Regions from separate parts of the Janibacter sp. DB-40 genome, predicted to be linked through region 2. Evidence: riboswitches for the same ligand, from Rfam matches in the RefSeq annotation. Region 2 holds a riboswitch; the other holds the start of a gene.
What was found. Region 2 has a riboswitch for thiamine pyrophosphate ahead of thiC (phosphomethylpyrimidine synthase ThiC). Riboswitches for the same ligand answer to the same signal wherever they lie in the genome.
Positions count from the first base shown of each region.

Region 1: it holds a riboswitch for thiamine pyrophosphate, as region 2 does, so the genes downstream of both, PVE36_RS14425 (ECF transporter S component) here and thiC (phosphomethylpyrimidine synthase ThiC) in region 2, are expected to answer to the same signal.

Region 1 is NZ_CP120360.1:2,993,894-3,008,709, forward strand. Features, by position in the region: gene PVE36_RS14395 (DUF1361 domain-containing protein) at 1-303, opposite strand, end outside; partial or broken gene PVE36_RS14400 (DinB family protein) at 439-1,009, shown strand; gene PVE36_RS14405 (hypothetical protein) at 1,024-1,917, shown strand; gene PVE36_RS14410 (hypothetical protein) at 1,959-2,537, shown strand; gene PVE36_RS14415 (NAD(P)H-dependent oxidoreductase) at 2,681-3,175, opposite strand; gene PVE36_RS14420 (ATP-binding cassette domain-containing protein) at 3,338-5,632, opposite strand; gene PVE36_RS14425 (ECF transporter S component) at 5,647-6,291, opposite strand; TPP riboswitch at 6,378-6,479, opposite strand; gene PVE36_RS14430 (DUF4235 domain-containing protein) at 6,610-6,942, shown strand; gene PVE36_RS14435 (NAD(P)H-quinone oxidoreductase) at 6,944-7,921, shown strand; gene PVE36_RS14440 (ATP-binding cassette domain-containing protein) at 8,055-8,774, opposite strand; gene PVE36_RS14445 (ATP-binding cassette domain-containing protein) at 8,771-9,607, opposite strand; gene PVE36_RS14450 (FtsX-like permease family protein) at 9,604-10,110, opposite strand; gene PVE36_RS14455 (FtsX-like permease family protein) at 10,089-12,620, opposite strand; gene PVE36_RS14460 (FAD-binding dehydrogenase) at 12,798-14,462, opposite strand; gene PVE36_RS14465 (TIGR02206 family membrane protein) at 14,550-14,816, shown strand, end outside.
Region 2 is NZ_CP120360.1:680,273-695,088, reverse strand. Features, by position in the region: gene PVE36_RS03440 (ABC transporter substrate-binding protein) at 1-1,402, opposite strand, end outside; gene malQ (4-alpha-glucanotransferase) at 1,614-3,716, opposite strand; gene PVE36_RS03430 (pirin family protein) at 3,746-4,729, shown strand; gene PVE36_RS03425 (alpha/beta hydrolase) at 4,731-5,426, shown strand; gene PVE36_RS03420 (universal stress protein) at 5,731-6,642, opposite strand; gene PVE36_RS03415 (deaminase) at 6,670-7,119, opposite strand; gene PVE36_RS03410 (MFS transporter) at 7,192-8,406, shown strand; gene PVE36_RS03405 (thiamine phosphate synthase) at 8,408-9,058, opposite strand; gene PVE36_RS03400 (hydroxyethylthiazole kinase) at 9,049-9,870, opposite strand; gene PVE36_RS03395 (MFS transporter) at 9,867-11,228, opposite strand; gene thiC (phosphomethylpyrimidine synthase ThiC) at 11,225-12,985, opposite strand; TPP riboswitch at 12,980-13,089, opposite strand; gene thiD (bifunctional hydroxymethylpyrimidine kinase/phosphomethylpyrimidine kinase) at 13,120-13,965, shown strand; gene PVE36_RS03380 (DUF488 family protein) at 13,955-14,311, opposite strand; gene PVE36_RS03375 (tellurite resistance/C4-dicarboxylate transporter family protein) at 14,308-14,816, opposite strand, start outside.

The DNA of each region.
Region 1 (14,816 bases), 1.0 Mb from region 2:
GATCGCCCCGAGGTGGATGAAGTCGGTGAGGATGTACGGCGCGTTGGGCAGGAAGAGCAGCCACACCAGGCCCGGGACAGCCAGGAGCCAGCCCGGCGCCCGCACCCTGTTCAGCCCCACGAGGACGAGCGCGACCACGTACGGCACCCAGGCGAGGAAGAGGTTCCAGCGGAGGAAGGCGAAGGCAGGCGCCCCCGTCATCTCCGCGCGCACGTCCTGCAGGCCCGAGGCCAGCAGGGAGCCGGCCCCGAGCAGCGCCGTGAGGCCGACGAGCCACGGGAGGGTGCGCGGGAGAGAGGTCATCGGGACAGAATCTAGGCGATCGGGCTGGGAGACCGGCACGTGGTGGCTGGACATCCGCTGGACGGTCCGTCGATTCCGTGGTGCGCGCATCCCGGCGGTGGGAGGGTGGACGCACCCGACCCGCGAGGAGCAGCGATGACCGACGATCCGAAGACGATCCTGCACACGGTCCTGCGCAGCCAGCGCGACTCCCTTCGCCTCAAGCTGGAGGGGTTGTCCGAGCGGGACGCACGACTCCCCCGCACCCCGACCGGCACCAACCTGCTCGGCCTCTACAAGCACGTCGGCTCGTGCGAGCTCGGCTACTTCGGGGAGACCTTCGGCCGGCCGAGCGACCTGCCGCTGCCGTGGGACGCCCCCGGGGTGTCGGTCGAGGACGACACCGACCTCTTCGCGACCGAGGAGGAGTCGATGGCCGAGGTGATCGAGTGGGTCGAGGCGTGCTTCGCCCACGCCGACGCGACGATCGAGGCCCTGCCGCTCGGTGCCGTGGTGGGCGCCGGGCAACACGGTGACGCTCGAGCGGATCCTCGTGCACCTGATCGAGGAGGAGGCCCGCCACGCCGGGCAGGCGGACATCCTGCGCGAGATGGTCGACGGGGCCGTCGGCTGGCACGGCGCCGACGACAACGTGCCGGATCGCGGCGAAGGGGGCTGGGCCGCCCGCCACGAGCGCCTCACCCGCATCGCCGAGGCGCGCGGCTGACAGGATCGGTGGTCATGGACCTGGCCGAGGCGGTGGACGAGCTCTACGGTGCGCCACTGGCGGACTTCGTCGCCGTGCGCACCCGCCTCGTGGCCCGGGCGAAGGAGGAGGCACCCGGCCTCGTCGACGAGCTGAAGACCCTGCGCAAGCCGACCGTCGTCGCGTGGCTGCTCAACCGGGTCGCCCGCTCCGAGCCGGAGGTGGTCGCCGACCTGCTCGACCTGGGTGAGCGGATGCGCACCGCCCAGGCGAAGGGGGACGGAGCCGCCCTGTCCGCGGCCCGGCCGGAGCGCCACGAGGCGATCGAGGCCCTCGTCGCCGCGGCCCGCCGCTGCGGGGAGGAGACCGGCACGCCCTTCGGCGCCGGCGCGGCCGACGGGGTCTCCTCGACGGCGGTGGCTGCCCTCGCGGACCCGGCGAGCGGGGAGGCGCTCGCATCCGGCCGGCTGCTGCGGCCACTGGCCTACGCGGGGTTCGGCGAGGTCGAGCTCGATGACGCGGTGGCGGTGCTGCGGCTCGTCCCGCCGTTGTCGCAGAGCGACGACGACCCGGAGGGGGCGGACGACGAGACGGAGTTGGAGGTCGCGGAGACCGATGACGCCGACGGGGTCGACGAGTCAGAGGACGCCGAGGACACTGAGGACGCCGAGGACGCCGAGGACGCCCACGCAGCGGCCGAGGCCAGGGCGGCAGCCGACGCGGCGGCGGAGCGGGCACGCGAGCGTGAACTCGCCGAGGCCAGGGAGGACCTGCGGGAGCACGAGCGGGCCCTGGGCGCCGCGCGGCTGGCCCACTCAGAGGCGCTCGCGGCCCTCGAGGCGGCCGCCGCCGACGTCGGTCGGCTGGAGGAGGAGGTCGCCCGGGCCACCGGGACAGTCGCCGATCTGGAGACACGCCCGAACGACTGACATGCACGAATTCGCTTTCGGCGCAAGAGATAGTTGTTCACATGAGCACCACGAGCACCACGCCGTCCACCTCGGGGCCCACCGCCCTGCCGTCCGTCTCCCGGGCGCGCACCGTTCCGGCCGAGGACCTGGAGGCGATGCTCGCGACGGATGACGACGTGGTCGAGACCGCGCTCATCCCCACCCTCGCCTTCCGTGACGCCGTCGAGGAGTCCGCCTCTCCCGGCAAGGACCCGATCGCGTCCACGACGCAGGCCGTCGGCGCCACGACCGGGCCGGCGACGACCGCGACCGTTGCCGCGCCGACGGTCGACACCATCACGACCGGGACGGAGGCCGTGCCGGAGAGTGACCTCGAGCGGGTCGTCCCCCCGGTCGGGCACAGCCTGCGCAGCCGTCACGCGTCGCCCGAGTCCATCGCAGCGGTCCGCCGCAACCTCATCGCGGTCTGCTGCGTCGTCGTCTCCGTGGTCGCCATCGGCACCGCCGTCGGCCTCGTCGGGGGCTGGATGGCCGTCGCGGCCTACGCGCTGCTCGTCGTCGTCGCGGCCTACGCGCTGCGCCGCGCCAACGCGCGCTACGCCCCCCGCCACAGCCGATACACCGCACGTCACGCCTGAGCCCCGGCAGGGCAGGAAGGGGGACCCCACCGCTCTCGGTGGGGTCCCCCTTCGCGCGCCACTCGCAACTGCTTAGGCTCCTGCAACTCACACGGCCCGCCATTCGCAACTGCTTAGGCTCCTGCGACGCGGAACCGCGGCGGTCAGGAGGAGAGCAGGGCGGAGAGGGTGCCGCCGAGCTCGGTGGCGCGGTCGGTGGCGTCCTCGTCGACGTCGCCGAGGACCTCGAGGACCTCCGCCGCCTGCTTCCACTCCAGCGCCGAGACGATCGAGGTCACCGCGCGGACGGCGCCGGTGACGTCGTAGCGACCGTGGACCCACAGCCCGAAGGGCCGCTTGGCGGTGGGCCCGGCCTGTCCCTCCCCCGCGCCCCCGGAGTCGTCGAGGGCGCCGCCGACCTGGAGGAAGGTCGAGTCGAAGAAGTGCTTGAGCGCCCCGGACATGTAGCCGAAGTTCGCCGGCGTCCCGAGCAGGTAGCCGTCGGCGGCGAGGACGTCGTCGGCGGTGGCCTCGAGCGCGGGGATCACCTCCACCTCCACCCCCTCGATGTCGGGGTGTCGCGCGCCCTCGAGCGCCGCATCGAGCAGCGCCTTGGTCGAGCGGGTCGGGCTGTGGTGGACGACGAGCAGGCGTGCCATGCCTCCATCGTGCCCTCTGTCGCGCCGTCGGTCGAGGATAGAGCGGGCAAAGGGAGCGGGGCGGCCCTTGGCGCGAAGTCCGCACACCTACGGGTAGTCGTCACCTGCCGTGACCGGTGCGGACTTCGGCCTGAGCCGGGCCACACCCCCTCCTTCACCCGCTCACACTCGGAGGAAGCGACCCGCCACGACGATGGCAATCGGCACGCACGCCACGAGCACGACGAGCGTGTCCGCCAGCCGCCACGGGGCACGGGTCGCCCAGGTCCGGCGCCCGGCCGAGGCGAACCCGCGCGCGTCCATCGCGACCGCGAGGGTCGCGGCCGAGCCGAGCGAGCGCAGCAACATCCCCATCGTGGAGGAGCACAGGTACGCGACCACGCTGCGCGGGTGCCGCCAGCTGACGCCCCGGCCCCGCAGCCGTCGTGCCCAGCCGACCTCGGTCCACGCCGCCCCGAAGGACTGGATGCGCTGCAGTGCAGCACCGACGGCCACGACCGGCCGTGCTGGTAGCCGGAGGCGCTGGCCGAGGTGGTCGGCGAGGTCGTCGGGGTCGATGAAGGCGAGTGTGATCGCCGACGGCACGACGATGACGAGCATGCGCGTGGCCGCCGAGAGCGCGTCGCCGAGGTCCCGGGTGCCGAGCAGCCACGTCGACCAGCCGACGCCGAGGCCGCCGAGCAGCGCGGGCACCAGGCGGATCGCCAGACCACGCCAGCGACCGGAGACGGTCCAGCCACGCCCGCTGCCGGGGAGGTTGGCGAGGCCGACGAGTGCGCCGAGCGCGAGGAAGGCGAGGACGACGAGCGAGGTCCGCCACCCCGGCGAGAGCACCGCCGCGACGATCGGCAGGGCGGCAGCGGCGAAGAGGGACAGCGGCCCGCACGCCGAGAGCACCGCCCGTGGTCGTGGCGGCGCCTCGCGCGGCGGTGGGGGCAGGACGGTGTGCACCTCGTCGGCGAGCCGGACGAGGTCGGGGTCGTGCGTCGCGGTGACGACCGCACCTCCCCGCTCCCGGTGCGCAATGAGCAGCCCGACGACGGCCGCCCAGGTGCCGCGGTCCTGCCCGACGGTGGGCTCGTCGGCGAGGACGACCCCGGGGCCGTGGGCCAGTGCCGCGGCAACCGCCAGGCGGCGCTGCTCACCACCGGAGAGCGTCTGCGGGTCGGCCCGCTCGAGGTGGGCCAGGCCGAGCGCCTCGAGGAGGTGACGGGCCCTCCCCTCGTCCTGCGTGCCGAGCGTGCGACCGGTGAGCATGACCTCGTCGAGGACGGTGCGCGCGAGCAGTGCGCTGGAGCTCCACTGCGGGACCCAGCCGAGCCGGCCGGCGACCTCCTCGGCCGGCAGGTCCGCGACGTCGCGCCCGTCGTGCGTCACCACGCGACCGGACGAAGGGGGCAGCAGCCCGGCCGTCGCCGCCAGCCAGGTGCTCTTGCCGCCGCCGCTGGGCCCGACGAGCGCGGTGGTCCGGCCTGCGGTGGCGGTGAGGGTCTCGTCCGTGGCCAGGGCGGTCATGACCTCCGTGCTGCCGTCGAGGCGGGTACGACGCCGCTCGACGCGGAGCGGCTCCGCCGTGACGAGGTCGGTGCCGGCGGGGTGCGGCCGGTGCAGGGGTCCGAGGTCGATGACCGTCGGCTCCGGTGCGGGCGCCCCGGGGACCCAGATGCCGTCGGCGACGAGCTCGTCGTGGTGCTCGGCGAGCACCGCGGCAGGGGTGCCGTCGTGGCGGACCCGCCCGTGGATGTCGAGGACGACGACCCGGTCGACGAGGTCGACCCAGGGCCCGATGCGGTGCTCGACGAGGACCGTGGTCAGCCCCTCGCCGGCGGCGATGACGGCATCGCGCACCTCCGCGCCGGTCGCGTCGTCGAGCATCGCGGTCGGCTCGTCGAGCAGGAGCAGGGACGGTTGCAGCGCGAGGGCCCCGGCGAGGGCGAGGCGCTGGGTCTGCCCGCCCGAGAGGGTGTGGGTCGGTGTGTCCAGCGGCAGGTGGCCCAGACCGACCCTCTCGAGCGCAGCCGTCACGCGCGGCGGCATCTCCTCCGCGGGAAGGGCGATGTTCTCCAGGCCGAAGGCGACGTCCCGGCCGACCGTGGCCGCGACGGTGCCGGAGCCGGGCTCCTGCAGGACCAGCCCGACCGACCCCGGCCGCTCGCCCGGCGCGCGGCCGTCGAGGCGCACGGTGCCGGAGAGGTCTCCCGAGTCGACGGTGAGCAGCAGACCCGCGAGCGCCCGCAGTAGGGTGGACTTGCCCGACCCGCTCGGCCCGACGAGCAACACCCGCTGGCCCGCGGGGACGGTCAGGTCGAGGTCGCGCAGCACCGGCTCCCGACGGCCCATCGGGCGCCAGGTCAGGCCGCGGACCTCGACCTCTCCCCCCTTCGCTGGTGGAGGCGTGCGCGCGGAGAAGTCCTCGCCGCGTGCACCTCCACCCGGCCGAGTGGGCTGGCGACGCATCACGGTCACCGCGATCAGACCGCCCTCTGCTCCAGGACCTCCTGGCCCGGCGGGAAGGGGTTGAGCGCGCCGGCGCGCGCGAGCGCCCGGGTGAGCAGCCAGCCACCGAGGCCGGCGATGACGATGCCGGAAGCGACCATGAGCGGCAGGTAGGCCAGCTTCCACGTCCAGGTCCAGTCGGGGAAGTAGGTGCCGATCTCGTAGAGCCACTCCAGCGGCGCCGAGAGGGCGCCAGACAGGAGTGCGACCATCGGGCCGAAGGACGCGTAGGCGAAGATCGCGAAGGCGAGCTCGGCGCCGATGCCCTGGGCGAGGCCGGAGACGATCGTCGTCACGCCCCACTGGTTGCCGAAGAGCGCGGAGACGGTCGCCGCGATGAGCTCGCACGCCAGGGCCGCGCCCGGGCGGCGGATGACGAGCCCACCGACGATCCCGGCGATGAACCAGAAGCCGACGAAGAGGCCGAACAGCGGCTGGAAGGCCAGCCCGAGCGCGGAGATCGGGCCGTTGTAGAGGAGGCCGTACCCCCAGTAGGCGACGCCGAAGGCCACGCCGAGGAAGGCGACGGTCAGCAGGTCGACGGTGCGCCAGCCCATCAACGGGCGGGTGGCGAGGACGGTGCCGGCGCGGACGTGGTCCGTCGGCTTGGTGGTGGTCATGTGGGTGCTTCTCCTGTGTCGATGAACCCACAGGGAGGGTTCCCACCGCCGATGACCGCGGCCCCGGGGGCCTCGGCATCGACGAGGGCCCTTGAGACTCGACTCCCTACGCCGGTGCGAACCGGATCAGGTACGAGGGTCTGCGGTTGCCCGCACTCTCAGCGCTGTGCGCTCCCCTGTCGTGCCCTGCCAGCATACTCGCTGTACGCGCGATGACCAGTGCTGGCGGCCCGTCCTGTGGCAGTGTTGTGCACGACGAGTACTTGGCGCGGCATCCGCTGCGCCCCCCTAGACGAAGGGACAACCGACGTGGGCAACATGGTCTGGAAGCTGCTCGGGACGGGGTCGGCGATCATCGCCGGCATCGTGTCGAAGAAGGTCATCACGGCGATCTGGAAGAAGGCCGGGCACGACTCCGAGATCGACCCGACCAACCCGGACATCCCGTTCGGGGAGGCGCTGGCCTACGCCGCCCTCGTTGGTCTGGCCGTCGGTCTGGCCCGGACCTTCACCACGCGTCAGGCCGCCGCGATCTACCAGCGCTCGGCGGGCCACCTGCCCAAGCCGATGCGCGAGAACATGGAGCGCGAGCTGGCCGAGGGTGGCGCCAACGCCGACGAGATCAGCAAGCACAGCCGCAAGCGCTCCTGACGTGCGGGGCATCTCGATCACCGAGCCCGGGGACGCCGACGTCCTGCAGGCCACCGACGTCGACGACCCGCGCCCGCAGTCGGGTCAGGTCGTCGTCGACACGGTCGCCGTGGGCGTCAACCGGGCCGACGTCATGCAGCGCAAGGGCCTCTACCCGCCGCCGAAGGGGGCCTCCCCCCTTCCCGGCCTGGAGGTCTCGGGCACGATCCGCGAGGTGGGCCCCGACGTCGACGGCTGGTCCGTCGGCGAAGAGGTCTGCGCGCTCGTCGACGGCGGCGGCTACGCCGAGCAGGTGCTCGTGCCGGCCGCCCAGCTGCTGCCGGTCCCGCAGGGTGTGTCCGTGCGCGATGCGGCCGGGTTGCCCGAGGTGGCCTGCACCGTGTGGTCCAACGTCTTCATGACCGCCAACCTGCAGCCGGGTGAGGTCTTCCTCGTCCACGGCGGCTCCTCGGGCATCGGCACGATGGCGATCCAGCTGGCCAAGGCCGCTGGCGCCACGGTGGCCGTGACCGCCGGCACCGAGGAGAAGCTGGCCTTCTGCCGCGAGCTCGGCGCGGACATCGCGGTCAACTACCGCGAGCAGGACTTCGTCGAGGAGGTCCGCAGCGCCACCGACGGGCACGGCGCGGACGTCATCCTCGACGTCATGGGTGCGAAGTACCTGCCACGCAATGTCGACCTCCTGGCGACGAACGGCCGGCTGGTCGTCATCGGGCTCATGGGCGGTCGCACGGGTGAGCTCGACCTCGGGAAGATGCTCAGCAAGCGTGCCGCCGTCATCGCGACCTCGCTGCGGGCCCGTCCGCCCGAGGAGAAGGCCACGATCGTCGCCGCCGTGCGCGAGCACGTGTGGCCGCTCATCGACGACGGCGCCGTCTGCCCGATCATCCAGGGCACCCACCCGTTGGACCGGGCGGCCGACGCGCACCGCGAGCTGGAGGCCAGCGGCCACATCGGCAAGATCCTGCTCACCCCCTGATCCGCAGGAGCCCAAGCAGTTGCGGGGTGGGCGCCTCCCCCTTCGCAGGAGCCTAAGCAGTTGCGGGGTGGGCGCCGCCCCCTTCGCAGGAGCCTAAGCAGTTGCGGGGTGGGCGCCGCCCCTTCGCAGGAGCCTAAGCAGTTGCGGTGGTGAGGTGGCCGGCGTCGAGGTGCCAGACCGCGTGGGCCACCTCGGCGACCTCGGGGTCGTGGGTCGCCAGCAGGACGATCCCGCCACGTCGGGCGACGCCCTGGAGCAGCGCGACCACCCGCTCCCGGGTGTCGTGATCGAGCTCGGAGGTGGGCTCGTCGGCGAGGAGGACCACGCCCCCTTCGTCCAGACGAAAGGAGGCGAGGGCCAGTCCGCGGGCGACGGCCACCCGCTGGCGCTGACCGCCGGACAGCTCCTCGGCGAGGTGGCTGCCGTGCTCCCCCAGACCGACCGCGGCGAGCGCCTCGTCGGCCCGCCTGGTCGCATCGCCGCCGGCCGTCCCGGCCGCCAGGAGCGGGACGGCGACGTTGTCGCGGGCCGTGAGCACCTCCGCCAGGGCGCTGCCCTGCGGGATGAGCACGGCGCCCGCGGCCCGGGCCGACTCCTCGTCGCCGAGGGTCCGCGCTCCCAGGGAGACCGTGCCCTCGGTCCGGGCCTGTGCGAGCAGGCCCCCGACGGCCCACAGCAGCGAGGTCTTCCCCGCACCGGAGTGCCCGGTGACCGCGGTGACCTCACCGGCGCGGGCGGTCGCGTCAACGTCACCCAGCGCACGCACGTCGCCGTAGACCACCCCGAGCCCCTCGATCACGAGGTCCGCGGGTGCCGGTCCCGTGGCGGTCCCGCGACGCGTGGGCGCGCTCATGCCTCCTCCTCGCCGGGCATCAGCAGCCACTGCCCGCCCTCGTCCCGGTGCACCCGAACCAGCGTCCCCGGTGGGAAGGCGTCCAACGCCGGTGCCGGCAGGGGCAGCGAGCCGTCCGCGGCGACGACGGAGTACTCCTCCCCGCTGCGACCCTCACCCCCGACGCGCCCGTCCCGGATGGTCACCGTGCGCGGGAAGGCCCGCGCGACGTCCGGGTCGTGGGTGACGACGACGACCGTCGTGCCGAGCGTGCGGCCCACCTCGGCGAGGGCGTCGAGGACGACGTCGCGGGACTCGTGGTCGAGCTGGCTCGTCGGCTCGTCCCCGAGGAGCAGGCCGGGTCCGCCGGCGAGGGCGACGCCGAGTGCGCCCAGCTGCTGCTGCCCGGGCGTGAGCCGCTCGAGCTTCTCGTCGGCCACGTCGCCCAGCCCGAGGAGGGCGACGAGCTCGTCCACGGCCGGGACCGCCCGGCCGCTCCGGCGGGCCGGCTGCTGCGCGAAGTCGATGTTCCCCCGGATGCTCAGCCACGGCAGGTGGTTGCGCTCGGCGCCCTGCAGGAGGATGCCGACGTCACCGGCGCGGAAGGCGTCGATCTCGCCCTCCGTCATCGCCGACAGCTCGTGCTCCCCGACGTGGATGCGCCCCGCGCTCGGCCGCAGCAGACCGCCGAGGAGCGCAAGCAGCGTCGACTTCCCCGCGCCGCTCGGGCCGAGCAGCGCGATCCGCTCCCCTGCCGCGACGGTGAGGTCGACCCCGGAGAGTGCCGCCACGTCGTGGCCCTCGGCGCGGTAGATGTGCACCAGTCCGTGGGTGCGCACCGGCAGCCCGGTCATGACGCCTCACCCCGGACGGCGGCGGGGTGGACCCGCCGCGCCACCACGGCGGCGATGGCCAGGGCGAGGACGAGCAGCACGACGGCGACCCCGGCCGTGGCAGCGAGCACGGCGGGCCACGCCGGTGAGAGGTCGAGCCGGGGAACCGCCGCCGGCTCGGTGAAGAAGGGGATCGACGGCAGTGCGATCCGTGCCCCGACGAGGGCGGACCCGGCCCCGAGCAGCACCCCGACGGCGACGCCGGCCACGTGCTCCGTGCGCAGGGCGCGGGCGATGTCGCGGTGCCGCACGCCGCTGATCCGCAGGGCCGCGAGGTCGCGGACGGCGGCCCGCCACCCGGTGACGGCGAGGATCACCAGCACGAGCGCGGCGAGGAGCACGGCGAGGACGCCACCGATGAGGGCCAGCTGCAGGCCCCAACCGGAGGCGGACTCGTCGAACGCCCGGTCGGCCTCCTGCGTCGTCGCGATGGAGCGGACGGTCACGCCGTCGTCGGCGAGCACCTCGCGGACTCGCTCCAGGGCGGCGGGAGAGGCATCGGCGAGCCAGATCCGGCTCTCGGCGCGGGTCGCCAGCTCCCCGCTGACGCGGGCCAGGGCGGGAAGGGAGAGCAGCACCCCCGGTCGGTCACGGACGGCAAAGCCGTCACGTGCTGGTCGACCTCGACCTGCGTCTGGCCGCCTGCGACGTCGATGACCTCGCTCACGTCGCCGACCGCGAGATCGTCGGTCGAGGCGATGGCCGGAAGGGGGTGGGGCACGTCGGTCACGGACGTCGAGACGTCCGCCCCGTCCGCCGCGCCGACGTCGAGGCGCAGCGTGTCCCCCTTCGTGCTCGCATCGACACCGAGGCCGCTCTCGTCGCGGGTGGAGCTCCACGTGCCCTCGCCGGTCACGGGGAGCGGCTCACCCCCGACGGTCAGGTCGGTCACGCTGACGGTGCCGTGCACCTGCGAGCCGGTCGACCCGGAGACGGCCAGGGTCAGGCCGGCCAGCCGGCAGTGATCGGAGCAGAAGAGGGAGGTGTCGACCTCGGTGCGCCCCTGGGACTTCGGGCCGAGGGTCGCCAGGGCGGTGGAGCGCCGACTGCCCTCCGGGGTGGTCATCTCCACGCGCAGCTCCGGTGGCTCGCTGCTGTCGCGGTCCTCGAGGTCCCACTCGACCGTGGCCCTCGTCGGACCGGCCGGCAGGATGATCGGCTCCTGCTCGGGGAGCGCGAGCACGTCGAGGTCGGCCGCGGTCACGGTCGACGGGTGCGCCACTCCCGGCAGTCGGTCCGGGTCGACGGCGATCGTCGCCGCCGACGTCTCGTTGTGGGGGCGGATCACGGCCACGGGGGCGGCCTCGATGCCGGCCTTCTCGAGGGTCTCCGCCGCGGCCATGAGCGCCGGCGCGGTGGCCGTGCTGACGGACGCGACCGCGGGCGCCCCCGTCTCGAGCTGGGCCCGGGCGACCCGGTTGTGGTCGGCGACCACCACCGCGTCGGCGCCGAAGATCGCGATGGCCGAGGCCACGGTCGTCACGACGAGCACCCGCCGCGCGGCCGGACGCCGACCGATACCGCGGCCGGAGATGACCGCGGCGACCCGTCCCCGGCGCACGGCTGCACGGGCCCGGCGCGCGGCGATCCACGGGACGAGTCGTGCCGCGAGCACCCCGACGGCGATGGCGAGCAGGGTCGGCGTCGCCAGCGCGGCCGGGCCGCTGAGGGCCCCGGTCGCCAGCCCACCGACACCGAGGAGGGCGAGGACGACGACGACCACGTCGATGACGACCGAGCTGCCGGCGGACCGTGGCCGCACGGAGCGCAGGAGGTCGTTGACCGGCTCACGCAGCACCGGGCGGGCGGCGAGGTGGACCGCCAGCACGGAGACGGCGAGCGCCCCCACGAGCCACGGGAGCACGCTGACGGGGACCTCGAAGGGCATCCCGCTCGGCAGCAACGCCGCTCGCACGACCGCAGCGAGGCCGAGAGCGCCGGCGAAGCCGAGGGGAAGACCGAGCAGCACCGGGATCGTGAGCTCCGCCAGCAGCAGCCGCCGGGCACCGGAGCGCGAGCGCCCGCGCAGGCGGGCCAGGGCGACGTCGTGCCGCCGCTGGTCCACGGCCGCCTGGGCGACGAGGAAGAGGACGAGGACGGACAGCAGCGCGAGCTGGACCATCACGAAGGGGACGATGACCGCCGTCTGGGCGCGGCCGGTGCTGATCCCGTCGACGAGCTGCCGGGCGGAGTCGTCCACCCGCAGCTCGGGGTGCTCCTCGCCGAGCTGCGTCGCCGCGGCGACGGCCCGCGGCATCGACTCGAGGGTGGCCGCATCGGCATCGAGCGGCAGGACCACGCTCGCGACGGCCCGCGGCAGGGTGTCCCTGAACGTCGCCTCGGCCGTGAGGAAGTCGTCGACGGCCGGCACGTGGTCCATGTCCCCCTGCGGCACCCCCGACTTGCCGTCCGGGCGATCCCCGAGCCAGTAACCGGGAGCCTCCTGCGCCACCTCGTAGACGCCGACGACGGTCAGCTCGACGGGCGGCGGGTCGGGCTCGAACCGCGTGTACTTCTCCTGGCCGATCTCGAAGGTCGTCCCGGGCTGCCACCCCCAGGCCTTCGCGTCCGCGCCGGAGACGACGATCTCGCCGGCCGCCGACGGGCAGTCGCCCTCGATCTCGAGGTGGTCGCACACCCCGGTGCGGGAGCGCAGCACCATGGGCGAGGGCTTCTTGCCCTCCTGCGGGACGACCGTGGTGCCGTGCCGCATGGCCTCGATCGGCTCCTCGGACACCCTCGTCAGGTCACGTGGGAGGAGCTCGGTGACCTCGGAGGGCATCGTCGTGCGCTCCTCGGACGTGCGGCCCCGGGTGATGGCCGTGGCGGCCGCGACGGGACCGGCCTCCTCGACGGCGACCCGCAGCAGACCCTGGTCGACGCTGCGGGCGAAGACGGGGGCGAAGACCGCGCACGTGGCCACCAGTGCCGACACGAGGGCAAGGGCGATGACCTGCCCTGTGCGGTGCCGCAACGCTGCCCACATCGACGTGGCCCCCTTCCGTGCCGCGGGCAACCCTATGCAGTCGGCACATGATCCGTGGAGCGGCGCGCCACTCCGGTTGTCCGCCGGTCGATGTATTCCGGCGTCCTCGCACCCGCCGGAATACATCGACCCAGCCACATGGGGACGCGAAGGGGGGCGGCTCGGTCAGTCCCCCAGCTCTGCTCCCATCGCCCGGCCCGCGGAGCGACCGGAGAAGATGCACCCGCCGAGGAAGGTCCCCTCGAGAGCGCGGTAGCCGTGGACGCCGCCGCCTCCGAAGCCGGAGGCCTCGCCCGCGGCGTACAGCCCGCGCACCGGCTCGCCGTCGTGGCCGAGGACCCGGCCGGACAGGTCGGTCTCGAAGCCGCCGAGGGTCTTGCGGGAGAGGATGTGCAGCTTCACGCCGACGAGCGGGCCCTTCTTCGGGTCCTGCAGCTTGTGCGGCGGGTAGGCGCGCTTGGAGATCTTGTCCCCGATGTAGGACCGGGCCACGCGCATGGCCGCGATCTGCGCGTCCTTGGAGTAGGCGTTGTCGAGCTGGCCGTCGCGCTCGTCGAGCTGGCGCTTGACGTGGGCGACGTCGAGGGCCGGCTCGCCCTCCTCGAGGAGACCGTTCATCCTCTCCACGAGCTCCTCGGCGGTGTCGGCCATGACGAAGTCCGCACCCTTGTCCAGGAAGTCCTGCATCGACGGGGTGACATCGGCCAGCGACCGCTTGCGCAGGACCCCCCGGACGTCCTTGCCGGTGAGGTCGGCGTTCTGCTCCGAGCCGGACAGGGCGAACTCCTTGCCTGCGACCGAGCGGTTGGTCACGAACCAGCTGTGGTCGTGGCCGGAGCGGCGCAGGTGGGCGAGCGTGCCCAGGGTGTCGAAGCCGGGCAGGAGCGGCGCGGGCAGGCGGTCGCCGTTCGCGTCGAGCCACATCGAGCTGGGTCCGGGGAGGATGCGGATGCCGTGACCGGGCCAGATCGGGTCCCAGTTGCGGATGCCCTCGACGTAGTGCCACATCCGGTCGCGGTTGATCAGCCGGCCCCCGGCCTCCTGGGTGATCGCGATCATCCGCCCGTCGACGTGGGCGGGGACGCCGGTGACCATGCGCTTCGGCGGGGTGCCGAGGCGCTCGGGCCAGTTCTCGCGGACGAGGTCGTGGTTGCCGCCGATGCCGCCCGAGGCGACGAGGACGACGGGCGCCCGCAGCTCGAACCCACCCTTCGGGTCGCGGTTGGTCGCCACCCCCCGCTCGGCGCGGTCCTCGGCGAGATGCACCCCGCGGATCCCGGTGACGGCACCCCCTTCGACGATCAGCTCGTCCACGCGGTGGCGGTGCGCGTAGGTGACCAGCCCGCGCTCGCGGGCCTCCTCCACCCGCCGGGCGAAGGGGGCGACGACCCCCGGTCCCGTACCCCACGTGATGTGGAAGCGGGGCACGGAGTTGCCATGACCGTGCGCCGAGCCGTCACCGCGCTCGGCCCATCCGACGATCGGGAACCAGCGCATCCCCTGCTCGTGCAGCCACGAGCGCTTCTCGCCCCCGGCGAAGTCCAGGTAGGCCTTCGCCCACTCGCGCGGCCAGTGGTCCTCGTCGCGGTCGAAGCCGGCGGTGTTCATCCAGTCGGAGTACGCGAGCTCGGCCGAGTCCTTGATGCCCAGGTGGCGCTGCTCGGGGCTGTCGACGAAGAACAGCCCGCCGAAGGACCAGTGCGCCTGCCCCCCGAGGTTGGCCTCGCTCTCTTGGTCGACGAGCAGCACCCTGCGCCCCGCGTCGGTGAGCTCGGCAGCGGCAACGAGTCCGGCGAGCCCGTGGCCCACGACAATGGCATCAGCATCCATGGGGTGACACTAAACTCATTACTGTCGGGTAGCAATGTCGCCGGACCGCGCGCTGACATCGTCCCCGCAGGCGGGGGAGACTGGGTCATGGACGCGGCCCGGTTCGAGACCTTCGGCATCTCCCACCTGGTGATGATCGGCGTCTTCCTCGCGGGGATCTGGCCGATGGTGCTTCTCGGCAAACTCACCCGACACCGGCCCCGGCAGGTCAGTCGCTGGCTCGCGGTGGGCCTCGTCGCCGCCGTCCTGCCGCTGCAGGTGCTCGACCACCTGCCCGGCAACTTCCAGCTCGGTGTGAGCCTGCCGCTGCAGCTCTGCGACCTGGCCGCGGCCGTCACGGTCGTCGCGCTGTGG
Region 2 (14,816 bases):
CCTTGCTGAAGATCGGGGCGAGGTAGTTCTCGATGGACGGGTAGTCCATGACCCAACCCATGCGCCACAGGCCCTCGAGCTCGTTGTTGCCGAGCTTGGTCAGCATGGTGGCGAAGTCGACGGTCGGGGAGGCGACGCAGTTGACGCCGAGGGTGTTCTTGATCGAGTTGCAGACCGCCTCGGTCCACTCCTTGTGGCCACCGTCACCGTTGTAGGTGAGGGTCAGCTTGCCGTCGTAGCCGCCGGCCTTCTCGAAGAGGTCCTTGGCTTTCTCCTCGTCGTACACGCAGTACTCACCGCACTGGTCTTCCTTGAACCCGTCGACGACGGGGGAGACGACGCCGGTGGACGGCTCGTAGGCGTTGTTGAAGATCTGCTTGACGATCGTCTCGCGGTCGATCGCCATCGACAGGGCGTGGCGCAGGTCCTTGTTCGCCAGCTTCTTGTCGATGTGGTAGTTCATGCCGATCCACTGCGAGGTGGAGTTCGGCTGGGTGAGGTAGTTGCCCTCACCGAGGTCGGACTTGAACTTGTCGCCGACCAGGGCGTTGGCCGGGATCGCGTCGATGATGTCGATCTCGTCCGCGAGGAGGGAGGTGTAGGCGGCCTCCTGCTCCTTGAAGATCCTGAAGGTGATCTTCTCGGTCTCGCCGGCGTACTCACCCGCGTAGTCCTCGAACTGGCTCAGGCTGATGGCCTGGTTCTTCTCCCAGGAGTCGAACTTGTACGGGCCGGCCGCGATCGGCTCCTCGCCGAAGGCCTCCGGGTCCTCGAAGAAGGCGTCCGGCTGCGGAGCGAAGGCGGTGTAGCCCAGACGCATCGGCAGGTTCGAGACCTTCTCGCTGGTCTTGATGGTGAAGGTGTGGTCGTCGACGACCTTCAGGCCGGACATCTCCTCGAGGGAGGGCTTGCCGTCACCGGCGCAGGGGTCATCGCCCTCGCCGCTGCACTGCGTCTCGTTGAAGCCCTGGATCGGGGCGTAGAAGTAGGACCCCTGCTGGGCGTTCGGACCGTAGGCCGTGTAGTTCCAGGCGTCGACGAAGTTGTGGGCCTTGACCTCGGTCCCGTCGTGGAACTTGTAGCCCTCCTTGAGCTTGACCGTGAAGTTCTGGTTGTCCTCGGTCTCGATGGACTCGGCGATGTCCATCTCCGGCTCGGCCGTCTCGGTGTTGTAGTGGATGAGCTTGGCGGTCATGACGTCCAGGACGTTCCCACCACAGGTCTCACCCGTGTTTCCTGCGATCAGCGGGTTCTCCGGGGTGCAGCCGGAGACGACGATCTCGCCGCCACCGTCGCCGCCGGAACCGCCGCTGCTGTCGTCGCTGCTGCCGCCGCACGCGGTCGCGAGAAGCGCGACCGCGGAGATGCTGGCAATAGCCATCGAGCGAGACTTCACTCGCATGGATGTCCTCCTACGTCATGCCGCCGAGTTGGCGGTCCGATCAGCGTCACCGTCGGCCGGTGGCGCCCCTGGGTGCAGCGCGGTCAGCGGCTGCTCGTGACATCAAAAACCACGGAATGGTCAAATTCCATGGACACGTGTGCGGTGAGACACAACTGTGACTCTTCGGAGACCACCCCGCCATCGGCCGCCGAAGATGCAGGGTTAACCCTCAGGGGCGGCTGCGCGACCCGCCCACGACGTCCTCGAGGAGAAGCGGGACGCGGTCCGGTCCGGCCAGCGGCAGCCGCCAGTTCGGGTACTCCTCGTCGGTCCCAGGCTGGTTGATCGCGCGGACGTCACCGACGAGGTCGGTCAGGGCGTACCCGCGGAGCCTGGCCGGGGTCAGGGCGAGCCACCGGTGCATGGCGGCCACGACCGCACCGGTGGGGGCGAAGGGGGTCTCGAGCAGCCCGCGCTCGGCCAGGGCCGAGCGCACGGCCGCGATGCTCCCTTCCTCCGCCTCGGTCTCCGCCTCGACCGGCCGGGTGAGCAGACCGAGCCGCTCGCGGATCGCCACGTGCTCGAGGTGGAGGTACCCGGCGGTCGGCGGGATGTCGTGCGTGGTCACGGTCGCCAGGCACAGCTCGCGGTAGTCCTCCGGCGGCCTGGGCCGGCCGTCCACCCACTCGAACCACATGACGCTCGTGCCGAGGATCCCCCGTTCGCTCAGGTGCTCGCGCACCCACGGCTCGACGACGCCCAGGTCCTCCCCGATGACGACCGCCCCGGCCCGCGCGGCCTCGAGCGCCAGGATGCCGATGAGCGCCTCGTGGTCGTAGCGCACGTAGGCACCCTCGCCCGGGTCGTGGTCCTCCGGCACCCACCACAGCCGGAAGAGTCCGATGATGTGGTCCACGCGCAGCCCGCCGGCGTCCCGCAGGACGGCGCGCAGCATGTCCCGGAAGGGGGCGTACCCCGTCTCGGCGAGCCGGTCCGGCCGCCACGGCGGCTGGGACCAGTTCTGGCCGAGCTGGTTGAACTGGTCAGGCGGGGCGCCGACCTCGATCCCCCGGGCGAGCACGTCCTGCAGCGCCCACGAGTCGGCCCCCTCGGGGTGGATGCCGACGGCGAGGTCGCCGACGATGCCGATCCCCATGCCGCTCGCGCGCAGCGCCTCGCGGGCGCCGGCGAGCTGGTGGCGCACGAGCCACTGCAGCCACATCGTGAAGGCGATCTCCTCCCCGTGGGCTCGCTGGTGCGCCTCGACGGCAGCGCCGCGCGGGTCGTGCAGCTCCCGGGGCCAGTCGCTCTCCCACTCCGTGCCGTGGACGGCGGCGATGCTGCACCACGTCGCGAAGTCGAGGAGTGCCTGCCCCTCCTGCTCGCGCAGCGCGGCGACGTGGGCGTCGTGGTGGGGGCCGAGGTGGCGGAACGCGGTGCGCAGCGCCCGGCGCTTGATCTCCCAGACGGCGTCCCGGTCGATCGTGTCGGCCTCGTTGAGCTCCTGCCCCCGGGTCACGAGCTCGGCGATCTCCGCGCGGGCGTCCGGCGGCAGCGCGTCGGCGTCGGGCAGGTTGCGCAGGTCGATGTAGACCGGGTTGACGAAGCGCCGCGAGGTCGGCAGGTACGGCGACGGCTCCATCGGCGCGACCGGCTCGGCCGCGTGCAGCGGGTTGACGAGCACGAAGTCGTGCCCGTGCTCGCGCGCGGCCCACTCCCCCAGGGTGACGAGGTCACCCACGTCGCCGATCCCCTGGCTGCCGCGGCTGCGCACCTGGTACAGCTGCGTCATCAGGCCGTCACGCGGCCCCGGCACGGTCTCCGGCAGGTCGAGCCGGGTCGGGACGGTGACGAGGACGGCCCGCTCGCTGCCGGGCAGCAACGGCGCCGACTCCGTCACGGCGACGAGCTCGTGCCACCCCAGCGGCAGGTCCGCCGGCAGCTCGAAGGCCGCCTCCCCGACCCGCTCGCCGTCGACCTCGCGCGGCTCCACGACGTGCTCGACCTGCTCCAGCAGGCGGCGCCCTCCCCCTTCGAGCTCCACGGAGACGGAGACGGCGGCGCCGTGGGAGACGTGGACGAGCACGCGGGTGGCCTCCCCGGCCCGCTGCACCACCGTCGGCGGCAGCGTCCGGCGCCACGGGAGGGTGCGGGTGCGCTCGAGGGATGCGGCGAGCGCCTCCTCGTCGTCGGTCTCCTCGCCCATCGCGGACAGCACGGCGCGAAGGGAGGAAGCCGGCACCGTGCGCCGCTCCCCGCGCCAGTCCCACCACCGGGTGGAGACCCCGCGCGCCTCGGCCAGGTCCTCCAGCAGGGTGCTCTCGTCGCTCACCCGGCCACCCTCCTGCAGCGTGAATGCCGGTGTCCACCCCCGCCCGCTCCCCCGAGCACGCGGGTAGCGTGGGGATGGTGGCCCACCTGCAGATCCTCATCCCGCGCGAGGTGCCGTTGGGCGGCCCCCGCGCCATGCACGTCCGTCGCACCGTCCCCTCCCGCGCACGCTCGCTCGTGGGAGCGTGGTGCTTCCTCGACCACTACGGGCCCGACGACGTCTCGGCCACCGGCGGGATGGCCGTCCCCCGGCACCCGCACACCGCCCTGGCGACCGTCTCGTGGCTCTTCACCGGCGAGATCGAGCACCGTGACTCCACCGGCGTGCACGCGACGATCAGGCCGGGCGAGCTGAATCTCATGACCGCCGGTCGCGGCGTGAGCCACTCGGAGTTCTCCACCCCGCAGACCTCGACCCTGCACGGCGTGCAGCTGTGGTTCGCGCTGCCCGGGTGGGCCGTGGGTGTCGAGCCGTCCTTCGTCCACCACGTGCCCGAGCCGATGTACGTCCCCGGCGGGATCATCCGGGTCTTCCTCGGCAGCCTGCTCGACGTCGAGTCACCGATCACGACACCGACACCGCTGCTCGGCGCGGAGCTGCTCCTCGACGCCGACGCCGAGACCGTCCTGGACGTCCCGGAGGGCCACGAGCACGCCGTCCTCCTCGACGACGGCGACGTCACCGTCGACGGGCAGGGCCTCGAGGCAGCCGAGCTCGGCTACCTCTCCCCCGGACGCACCCGCATCAGCCTGCGTTCTGCGACGGGTGCGCGCCTGCTCATCATCGGCGGCGAACCCCTCGGCGAGGAGATCGTCATGTGGTGGAACTTCGTCGGCCGCAGCCACGACGACATCGTCGCCGCCCGGGACCGGTGGATGAGCGAGATCGGCGCGGGCACCGAGCCGGCCGCCGGGCCGGAGCGTTTCGGCCCCTTCGAGGCGGGGCAGGCGGAACAGGTGAGCCCCCTTCCCGCCCCCGCCATGCCCGGCGGGCGACTGCGAGCGAGGGCCTGACATGCCGATCATCAGACCGACCGCACGGACCGTCTTCGTCCACGGCCGTGGCCGCAGCGGGCCCGAGGCCTGGCCGCTGCAGGCCGGGGCCGAGAACCCCGATGACGTCTTCCTGCGGCGCACCGGCCGGGCCGACCAGCCCGAGCGCGACGCCGACCGGGTCATCGAGGCCCTCGGCGGACGCGGCCACGTCGTCGGGCACTCCTACGGCACGGTGACCGCCGTGCTCGCCGCGCAACGACGCCCGGACCGGCTGCGCAGCCTCGTGCTCCTCGGTCCGGCCTGCTTCGACCTCGCCCGGGGCGGCCGCCGCGTCGAGCGGCACATCCGGGCCCTCGCTCCCGTCTTCGCGCTCGCCGACGACCCGGAGGTGGGGGGCCCGGAGTTCCTCGCACGCTTCGCAGCGGGCATGGGGTCACCGCCACCGGACCTCGACCCCGGCACGTGCGAGGAGGTCGCCGCGCGCATGCGCACGACCCCGGCGCCGTGGGAGATCTCGCTGCGCGCGGACACCCTCCGGCTCGTGCCGACGCTCGTGATCACCGGTGACCAGTGGCCGCTCTACACCGAGGTCGCCGAGGCGCTCGCAGCGAAGGGGGCGCAGCACCTCGTCCTGCGCGACACCGACCACCGCCCCCAGGACACCGAGGAGGGCGCGGAGGCGATCCGGCGCTTCCACGCCGAGCACGCGGGCTGAGTTCACGCCTTCGGTCCGGAGCTACCCGAGGCGTCCGCTGCTCGGCAGGTCCGCTCCCGAAGGCCCGAGGCGTCCGCTCCCGAGGGCGTCGAGGCGTCCGCTCCCGAAGGGAGGGGGCGGCCCTTGGCGCGAAGTCCGGACTCGTGGCGTACACAGAGGTGCCTCTCAGTGCCGGTCCGGACTTCGGCCTGAGCCGTGCCGCCCCCTCCCTTCGTGCGCTTCCATCACCACTCACCGGGCCCGCGTCGGTAGGAGCGTGGCCGGCGGCAGAGGCACCTCCCCTGACCACTCCGGAGGAAGCGGCCTAGTGCTTGTGCAGCACCCCGACCGGGACGGTCGCCCGGCCCAGGATCCGCTGGGACACCGAGCCGAGGAGCATCCCGCGGAAGCCTCCGCGGCCGCGGGAGCCGACGAGGAGCAGGTCGGCGCCATGGGCGACCTCGACGAGCGTGTCGGCGGCGCGGCCGTGGTGGACCTCGACGGAGACGTCGATCTCGGGGTGGGCCGCGCGCAGGTCGGCGATCGTCGCCTCGGCCATGTCGCGGTAGCGCTTGTCGACCGTCTCCCACTCGGGCGAGCCCGGCTCGGTGACGACGACGCCGTTCACGACCTCGACGTTCCACGAGGTGACGGTCGTGACCGTCTTGCCCCGCAGCGCGGCGACCTCGAGGGCGTACTGGAAGGCCAACCGGCTGTGCTCGCTGCCGTCGATGCCGACGACGACCCGGCCGTCGCCCCTGACGTCGCAGTCCTCCGGCACGAGCACGACGGGGCAGGGTGAGTGCGCGACGACGCTCAGCGAGGTCGTGCCCAGGACGATCCGCTCGGCCTTGGTCTTGCGGGCGGAGCCGACGACGAGCAACCGCGCGCCGTCGGCGGCGTTGAGCAGGCCACCTGCCGGGGCGCCCGTGGGCAGCGCGATCGTCACGGCGAGCGCGGGGTGGGTCGCGGTCACGCGCTCCCTGGCCTCGGTGGCCACGCGCACCGACTCCTGCTCGACCTTGTCGACGATGTCGGGGCTGGTCAGCAGCTCCCCGTACGCGGACAGCGGGGTGCCGAGGTCGACGGCGTGGACGAGATGGAGGGGTGCGCCCACGGCGACGGCCTCGGCAGCGGCCCAGTCGAGGACGGCCGGGTCACGGTGGCTGCCGTCGATGGCGGCGATGACGGCCCCGGCGGGCGTCGGGGCGTCCTGCATGCTCGCGTCGGTGCTCATGGCTGAAGCATCCCACCCCCGGGCGGCTCACGACCAGTGGGTCAGTCCGTGTCGGTCGTGCGAGCCGCCGGGCCACACGGCGCGGATGATGCCGGCGGCGGCGAGGGCCTTGCGGCACCCCGGGCAGGGCGGGTCCGTGATGTAGGCCGTCGCCCCCTTCGTGTCCCTCGTGGCGAAGAGGAGCGCGTTGACCTCGGCGTGGATGGCGATGCAGAAGCCGGGCGTCCCGGGCCGGTCGTAGTCACCCAGGCCGGGGATCACCTCGTAGTCGAGCTGCCCACGCGGGCAGGCGCCCTCGAGGCAGTCGGGCTCACCGGGGGCGGCACCGTTGTACCCGGTGGCGATGATGCGGTGCTCGATCGTCAGGACCGCACCGACGCGACGACGGGTGCACTTGGCGCGGGCCGCGACGGCGTCGGCGATCCCCAGGAAGTACTCGTCCCACGTCGGCACGCGGTGGTCTCTCTGCTCGAGCATGGCCAGATCCTAGGCGGAGCCCCACCGCGGACCGGTTGGGCGCCCACCACCCGCGGGTGGTAGACCCGACTGATGAGCACGCGCCCCGAGACCCGACCGGGTCCCCCCTTCCCCGCAGTGCTCGTCGTCATCGGGGTCGCGCTGATCTCGATCAACCTGCGCCCCGGCGCCACCTCCGTCGGCCCGCTCCTGCAGGAGCTGAGCGCCGCCCTGTCCCTCGGCCCGACGCTCGCCGGCCTGCTCACCGCGCTCCCCGGCTTCACCTTCGCGCTCGCCGGTGGCGTCGCCGTGGCCCTGGCCAAACGGGTCGGCCTGTCCAAGGGCATCACCCTCGGCGTCGCCGCCCTCGTCGTCACACTGCTCCTGCGGGTGCTCACCGACTCCGCCGTCGTCTTCATCGCGCTCACGGCCGTCGGTCTGGCCGGCATGGGCCTGGGCAACGTGCTCGTCCCGGCGTGGATCAAGGCCCACTCGCTCGACGGCGGCGTGCGGCTGATGACCGTCTACAGCATGGGCCTGACCATCGGTGGCTCGATGGGTCCGCTCCTCGCCGCTCCCCTGGCGCAGGTCGCCCCGGGGCAGTGGCGCGGGGCGCTCGGGGTGTGGGGGGTCGTGGCCCTGCTCGCCCTCGTGCCGTGGCTGGTGATCAGCGCCAAGGACCGCGTGCACCGACGGACCGGCAGCGTCGTCAACGGCCGCATGATCCACTCGCCGACCGCGATCGCGCTCACCGCGCTCTTCGCGGTCCAGTCGATGAATGCCTACGTCCAGTTCGGCTGGCTGCCGCAGATCTACCGCGACGCCGGGCTCTCGGCGACCTCCGCCGGGGCGTACACCTCGATCGTCGCCGGGCTCGGGATCCTCGGCGGGCTGCTCATGCCCACCGTCATCGACCGCGGCCGCCACCTGTCGGTCTGGATGGTCGCCTTCGGTGTGCTCGCCTCGAGCGGGTACCTCGGCCTGCTCCTGGCCCCGACGGCCCTGCCGTGGGTGTGGGCGGCGCTGCTCGGCGTGTCCGGCTTCGCCTTCCCGACCGCGATCGCCCTGATCACCGCCCGGTCACGGGACCCGCGCGTGACGGCGCAGCTGTCGGGCTTCGTCCAACCGGTGGGGTACCTCCTCGCCGGTCTCGGGCCGCTCGTCGTCGGCGTCCTCCGCGCCGTCACGGGCGGGTGGACCGTCGTGCTCCTGCTGCTCATGCTCAGCGGGGTGGGCATCACCGTGGCCGGGTTGCGCGTGGCCCGACCGGTCTTCGTCGACGACGAGATGGCGGCGAAGGTGGCCTGAGTCACCGTCCCCACGCCGCCAGACAGGCGCGGGTGGCCGCCGCCGGGTCGCCGGCCCCCATGATCTCGCGGACGAGCGCGACACCGGCGACGCCGGTCCCGGCGAGCGCGGGGACGTCCGCGACGGTCACGTCGCCGATGGCCAGCACCGGCAGACGCGTGGCCGCCACCCGGGCCGGGTAGCCCGCCAGCGTGACCGGCGGACGCCCGATGTCCTTCGTCGGGGTGGGCCGGAAGGGTCCGCAACCGAGGTAGTCCGGACGGTCCGCGCCCCGCCGCGACTCCGCCTGCCCGACGAGGTCGAGTGTCCCCGCTGTCAGGCCGATGATCGCATCGGGCCCCAGGAGCGCGCGTGCCTCGGCGACGGGGAGATCTGCCTGCCCGAGGTGGACGCCGTGGACCGCGACCCCCCTGCGGCGGGCGGCGTGGGCGACGTCGGCCCGGTCGTTGACGAGGACCCGGGTCGAGGGCGCCACCCGGGCGACGGCCTCGGCGACGGCCGTGACGAGGGTGAGGAGGTCGCCGGCCAGCAGGTGCTTGCAGCGCACCTGGACCACACCCGCGCCGGCCGCGGCAGCCGCGGCGGCGGCCGTCACGGTCGCCTGGCCGTCGCCGGAGGTGACGAGGGTGAGGCGCCAGTCGGTCACTCCCACGCCAGACCCACCCCATCGCCCACCTCGGCGGCACTCACCGCGTCGAGCGCGTCGAGGAGCGCCACCCTGAAGCTCCCGGGGCCCATGGCGCCCACCCGGTCGGCGGCCACGGTGAGCAGCGCGGTGGCGGCCACGGCGCAGGCGAAGGGGGTGACCCCCTTCGCCTCCGTGCCGCCGGCGGCGACCGCCAGCAACGCTGCGGTCAGCCCGCCGAGGAGGCAACCGGTCCCGGAGACCCGGGTGAGCATCGCCGATCCGCCCGTGACGCGGATCGTGCGCTCTCCGTCGGTGATGAGGTCGCGCTCGCCGGATACGGCGACGATGCACCGTCCATCGGCCAGGTGGCGGGCCGCGGTCGCCGCGTCGTCGGGGGTGGCGGTGCTGTCGGCGCCCCGTCCGCCCCGGCCCCCGCCGGACAGGGTGAGGATCTCGGAGGCGTTGCCCCGCACCACCGTCGGACCGAGCGCGCACAGGTCGTGGGCGATCGGGGTGCGCACCGGCGCGAGCCCGATCGCCGTGGGGTCGAGCACCCACGGGATGCCGCGCTCGTGCGCCGCCCGCGCCGTGGGGACGAAGCCGGCCATCCCGTCGGTGCTCAACGAGCCGAGGTTGATCAGCAGTGCATCCGCGACGGTGACGAGCGTGGGAGCCTCCGCGACGCTCTCGGTGAGCATCGGGCGCGCGCCCGCGGCGAGGAGGCCGTCCGCGACGAGGGCCCGGGTCACCGATCCGGTGGCTCCGTGCACCAGGGGCGAGCGGTCCCGCACCCGGGCGACCGCCGTAGTGACCTCGGCGCGCAGGTCGGCCGTCATGAGTGACCACCGGCGAACGCCGCCTCCGACGAGGCCTCGTCCCTCGCCCGGGCGAGGCTCTCGACGTCGCGGTCCAGCTCCGCCGGGGCCAGTCGCGGACCCAGGGCGCCACAGCCGGCGACGAGCAGGCCACCGACCACGAGGACCGCGGCGACCGACCCATCATGGCCCAGGGCGCCCTCGACCGTGGGCAGCCACCAGGGCCACAGGGCCGGGGCGACGATGGACAGGGAGTATGCGGTCCCGTACCCGGTCGAGCGCACGTGCGCGGGGAACCGCTCGCAGAGGTATGCGCCCACGGGACCGTAGCCGCACACCGTGATCACCTGCAGCAGAGCGATCCCCACGATGACGGGGATGACGCCGGCAGCGAGCGTGCCCCACCACAGCAGGGGTGCCGCGACGGCGGCGACGAGCCCCCACGCGATGAAGAACCGTCGTCGGCCGACGACGGTCGACAGATGGCCGGTCACCGACATCACGAGCGCCTGGGCGACGGCGGCGACGCCCATGACGACCGCGATCCGGCTGCCGGTCAGGCCGGCATCGGCCCCGAGCCGACCGGTGGCGAGGATGACGACCATGTTGGTCATGAGCCACAGACCGGTCATCAGGCCGAACATCTGCCAGAACGCCCCCGCGTAGTGGCCACCGAGGACGGCCCGCAGACCGAGCGCCGCGGGGGCGCCCTCCTCCGCCGCGCGCTCCCGCTGGCGCACGACGTGCGGGGCGTCCGCGACGCGTGAGGAGTAGTAGCCAAGCAGTGCGAGACCTGCTGCACCCCCGGCGGCGAAGACGAGGCGCCACCCCCACGCGGCGTAGGTCTCCGGTCCGAGGAGCGCGATGAGAGCGGCGGTGACGAAGGCGATCGTCGACTGCGCCCACGGGGCCATGGACATGATCAGACCGGAGACGAGGCCCCTGCGGCGGGGCACCGACCACTCCATCGCCAACGGGATGGCCGACGTGTACTCCCCGGCGAGGAACACCCCGCCGATGAACCGCAGGAGTACGACGGTGCTGATGGCGAGCACGCCGATGCTCTCGTGGGTCGGGACCACCGCGATGGCCAGGCTGCACGCCGCGGTTCCCGCGATGGCCACCTTGGTCGTGCGGGTGCGCCCGATCCGGTCGGAGAGCCGACCGAAGACCATGGACCCGATCGGGCGGCCCAGGAGGGTGGCGACGATGACCGACGCACCGGCGGTGACCCCGGCGTGCGGACCGGCGAGCGTCGCCAGGGCGGGGGCGAGCGCCACGACGGGCAGGAAGATGCTCAGCTGGTCGACGTAGTTGCCGATGACGCCCCCGCGCACGGCGGCCCGTCCGGCGGGCGGCAGTCCGGGCACGAGGGTCATCGCGCAGGCGTCTCGGTGTCGGGGCGGACGTAGACGCTGGCGCCGAGCTCGACGAACTGGCGCGACTTCGCCGCCATGCCCTCCTCGATCAGGGCACGCTGGTCGGCCGCCGAGCCGTACGCGTCCCGGATGTCCTGGCTGATCCGCATCGAGCAGAACTTCGGCCCGCACATGGAGCAGAAGTGCGCCGTCTTCGCCGGCTCCGCCGGCAGTGTCTCGTCGTGGTAGGCCATCGCGGTCTCGGGGTCGAGGGAGAGCGCGAACTGGTCGTGCCACCGGAACTCGAAGCGCGCCTTGCTCAACGCGTCGTCACGCATCCGGGCGCCGGGATGTCCCTTGGCCAGGTCGGCCGCGTGCGCCGCGATCTTGTACGTGATGACACCGGTCTTCACGTCGTCCCGGTTGGGCAGGCCCAGGTGCTCCTTCGGCGTGACGTAGCAGAGCATCGCCGTGCCGTACCGGGCGATCTCGGCGGCGCCGATGGCCGAGGTGATGTGGTCGTAGCCGGGCGCGATGTCGGTGACGAGCGGGCCGAGCGTGTAGAACGGGGCGCCGTGGCACCACTCCTGCTCGAGCTCGACGTTCTCCCGCACGAGGTGCATCGGGACGTGCCCGGGCCCCTCGACCATGACCTGGACGTCGTGCTCCCACGCCCGCTGCGTCAGCTCGCCGAGGGTGCGCAGCTCGGCCAGCTGGGCCTCGTCGTTGGCGTCGGCGATCGAGCCGGGCCGCAGACCGTCGCCGAGGGAGAAGGCCACGTCGTAGCGCGCGAAGATCTCGCACAGCTCGTCGAAGTGGGTGTAGAGGAAGGACTCCTCGTGGTGGGCCAGGCACCAACCGGCCATGATCGAGCCGCCGCGGGAGACGATCCCGGTGACGCGGTCGGCGGTCATCGGCACGAAGGGCAGGCGCACTCCCGCGTGGATGGTCATGTAGTCCACCCCCTGCTCGCACTGCTCGATGACGGTGTCTTTGAAAACGGACCAGCAGAGCTCCTCAGCTCGGCCGTCGACCTTCTCCAGCGCCTGGTAGATCGGCACGGTGCCGATGGGGACGGGACTGTTGCGGATGAGCCACTCGCGCGTGGTGTGGATGTCGTCGCCGGTGGACAGGTCCATCACGGTGTCGGCACCCCACCGCGTGGCCCACGTGAGCTTGTCGACCTCCTCGGCGATGGACGAGGTCACGGCGGAGTTGCCGATGTTGGCGTTGATCTTGGTCAGGAAGGCCCGACCGATGACCATCGGCTCGGACTCGGGGTGGTTGACGTTGGCCGGGATGATCGCCCGGCCCGCGGCCACCTCGTCCCGCACCATCTCCGGCGAGCAGCCCTCTCGCAGAGCGACGAACCGCATCTCCGCGGTGATCTCACCGCGTCGGGCGTAGTGCATCTGGGTGACCGTGCGCCCCGCCGTCGAGCGAAGGGGGGTCCGCTCCCGTCCCCGCCAGGCCAGTGAGGCCGCTCCGCGGCGCACGGCCGAGCGGCCGTCGTCGGCCAGGTCGCGGGGGCGGCCGGTGTAGGTCTCGACGTCACCGCGTGCCTCGATCCACCCCGTGCGCAGCTCGGGCAGCCCGACCTGCGGGTCGGAGCCGGGGCCGCGGGTGCGGTAGACGTGCACGTCCTCGTGCTCGCTCCCGTCGGGCGCGGGCGCCAGGGAGATCGCCGTGACGGGCACGCGGACGCTCGGGTCGTGGGGGTCGACGACCTCGACCCGACGGTGCTGGGGGTGGACTTCGGCCTCATGGGATGTGCGCATGCTGCGCCTCCTCTTCCTTCGCCGGCATGATCCGGACAGGTTCAGACGGTCCGGACGGCGACAGTCCGATCTCAGCTCGTGCCCGAGCTCCCGCGGGGGTGCCTCCACACTAACCACATCGTTACGGTGCTCGCATGACGGTCCCCCTCCCCCGCCCCCCGGTCGTCCTGTCCATCGCCGGCTCAGACCCCTCGGGGGGTGCCGGCATCCAGGCGGACCTGAAGACCGCGAGCGCGCTCGGTGCCTACGGCACCTGTGTCATCACCGCGCTGACAGCCCAATCCACCCGGGGGGTCACGCTCGTCCACGAGGTCCCGGTCGACGTCGTGCGCGCGCAGGTCGACACCCTCGTCGCCGACGTCGCGATCGACGTCGTCAAGGTGGGCATGCTCGCCTCGAGCGAGCTCGTCGAGGCGGTGCACGCGGCGCTCGCCTCGGGCCCGCTCGCGGACGTCCCGGTCGTCCTGGACCCGGTCATGGTCGCGACCTCGGGCTCACGGCTGCTCGCCGACGATGCCGTGGCCGCGGTGCGCGAGCTCGTCGCCCGAGCGGACGTGATCACACCGAACGTGCCGGAGGCGGCTGTGCTCCTGGAGGAGGAACCGGCGACCTCGCGCGAGGGTCTGATCACGCAGGCACAGCGACTTGCCGGCGCCGGGTCCCGCCGGGTGCTGCTCAAGGGAGGCCACCTGGAGGGGCCGGAGTCGGTCGACGTGTGGCTCGACGCCGCCGATGGTGACGTGGTCGAGCTGCGCTCCCCCCGGATCGCGACCACGGCCACCCACGGCACCGGCTGTACGTTGAGCACGGCGATCGCCGCCCTTCGCCCCCGTCACGACGGCTGGCTCCCCGCGGTCCGGGAGGCGAAGGACTGGCTCACCGACGCCCTTCGCCACGGGGAGGACCTGGCCGTCGGGGCCGGCGCGGGACCGGTGCACCACTTCCACGAGCAGCCGCGGTGGGGTGCGCTCAGCGGGTGAGCAGGTCCCGCAGGACGACGGCCTGGTTGTTCTCCTTGTCGGAGGCGCCGAAGAGCAGGGTCACGCGGCCGTGCTCGGCGACGAGGTCCTGCAGGGTCTGCCAGTCCTCGTTGCCCTCGAGCTCCTTCTCGTAGCGCTTCGCGAACTCCTCGAACTTCTCCGGGTCGTGGCCGAACCACTGACGCAGTTCGGTGGACGGCCCGACCTCCTTGAGCCAGTCGTCGAGGGCGGCGTCCTCCTTGCTCACGCCCCGGGGCCACACCCGGTCGACGAGCACCCGGTGGCCGTCGCCACTGGCGGGCTCGTCGCGGACGGAGCGGACATGGACCTGGTCACGAGTGGTCATGCCACCGACCGTACGCCCGCGTCCTGACGCCGGCGCCAGGACGACCGGGCCATCTGCACCGCCGCGTAGAGCCACGCCGACGCGCCCACCCACAGCCAGGCGGAGCCGATCGCCTCGACGATGGGAAGGGAGTCGGCGCGCCCGATGTACATCCCCGCCACCGCGTACATGCCCAGGGGGAAGACGATGCTCCACCACGTCGCCTCGTAGGTCAGCGGGATCCGGTGCAGCAGGTGGCGCCACACGCCGACGGCGAAGAGCACCGGGATCAACCACGTCGCCCAGGCCCAGCCGAGCACGGACAGGCCGCCGATGAGTCCGGAGGTGACGTCGATGATCGGCGTCGAGTCCATCTCGACGATCTTCGCGCCCGCGACCACGGTGATGGCCATGGCGCCCATCGAGACCCAGTACGGCGGGTTGAGGTCGGACGGGGAGAAGGGGTAGAGCAGGATCCGCAGGGCGACGAAGACCGCGCAGGCGGCGTACAGCACGATGCCCACCG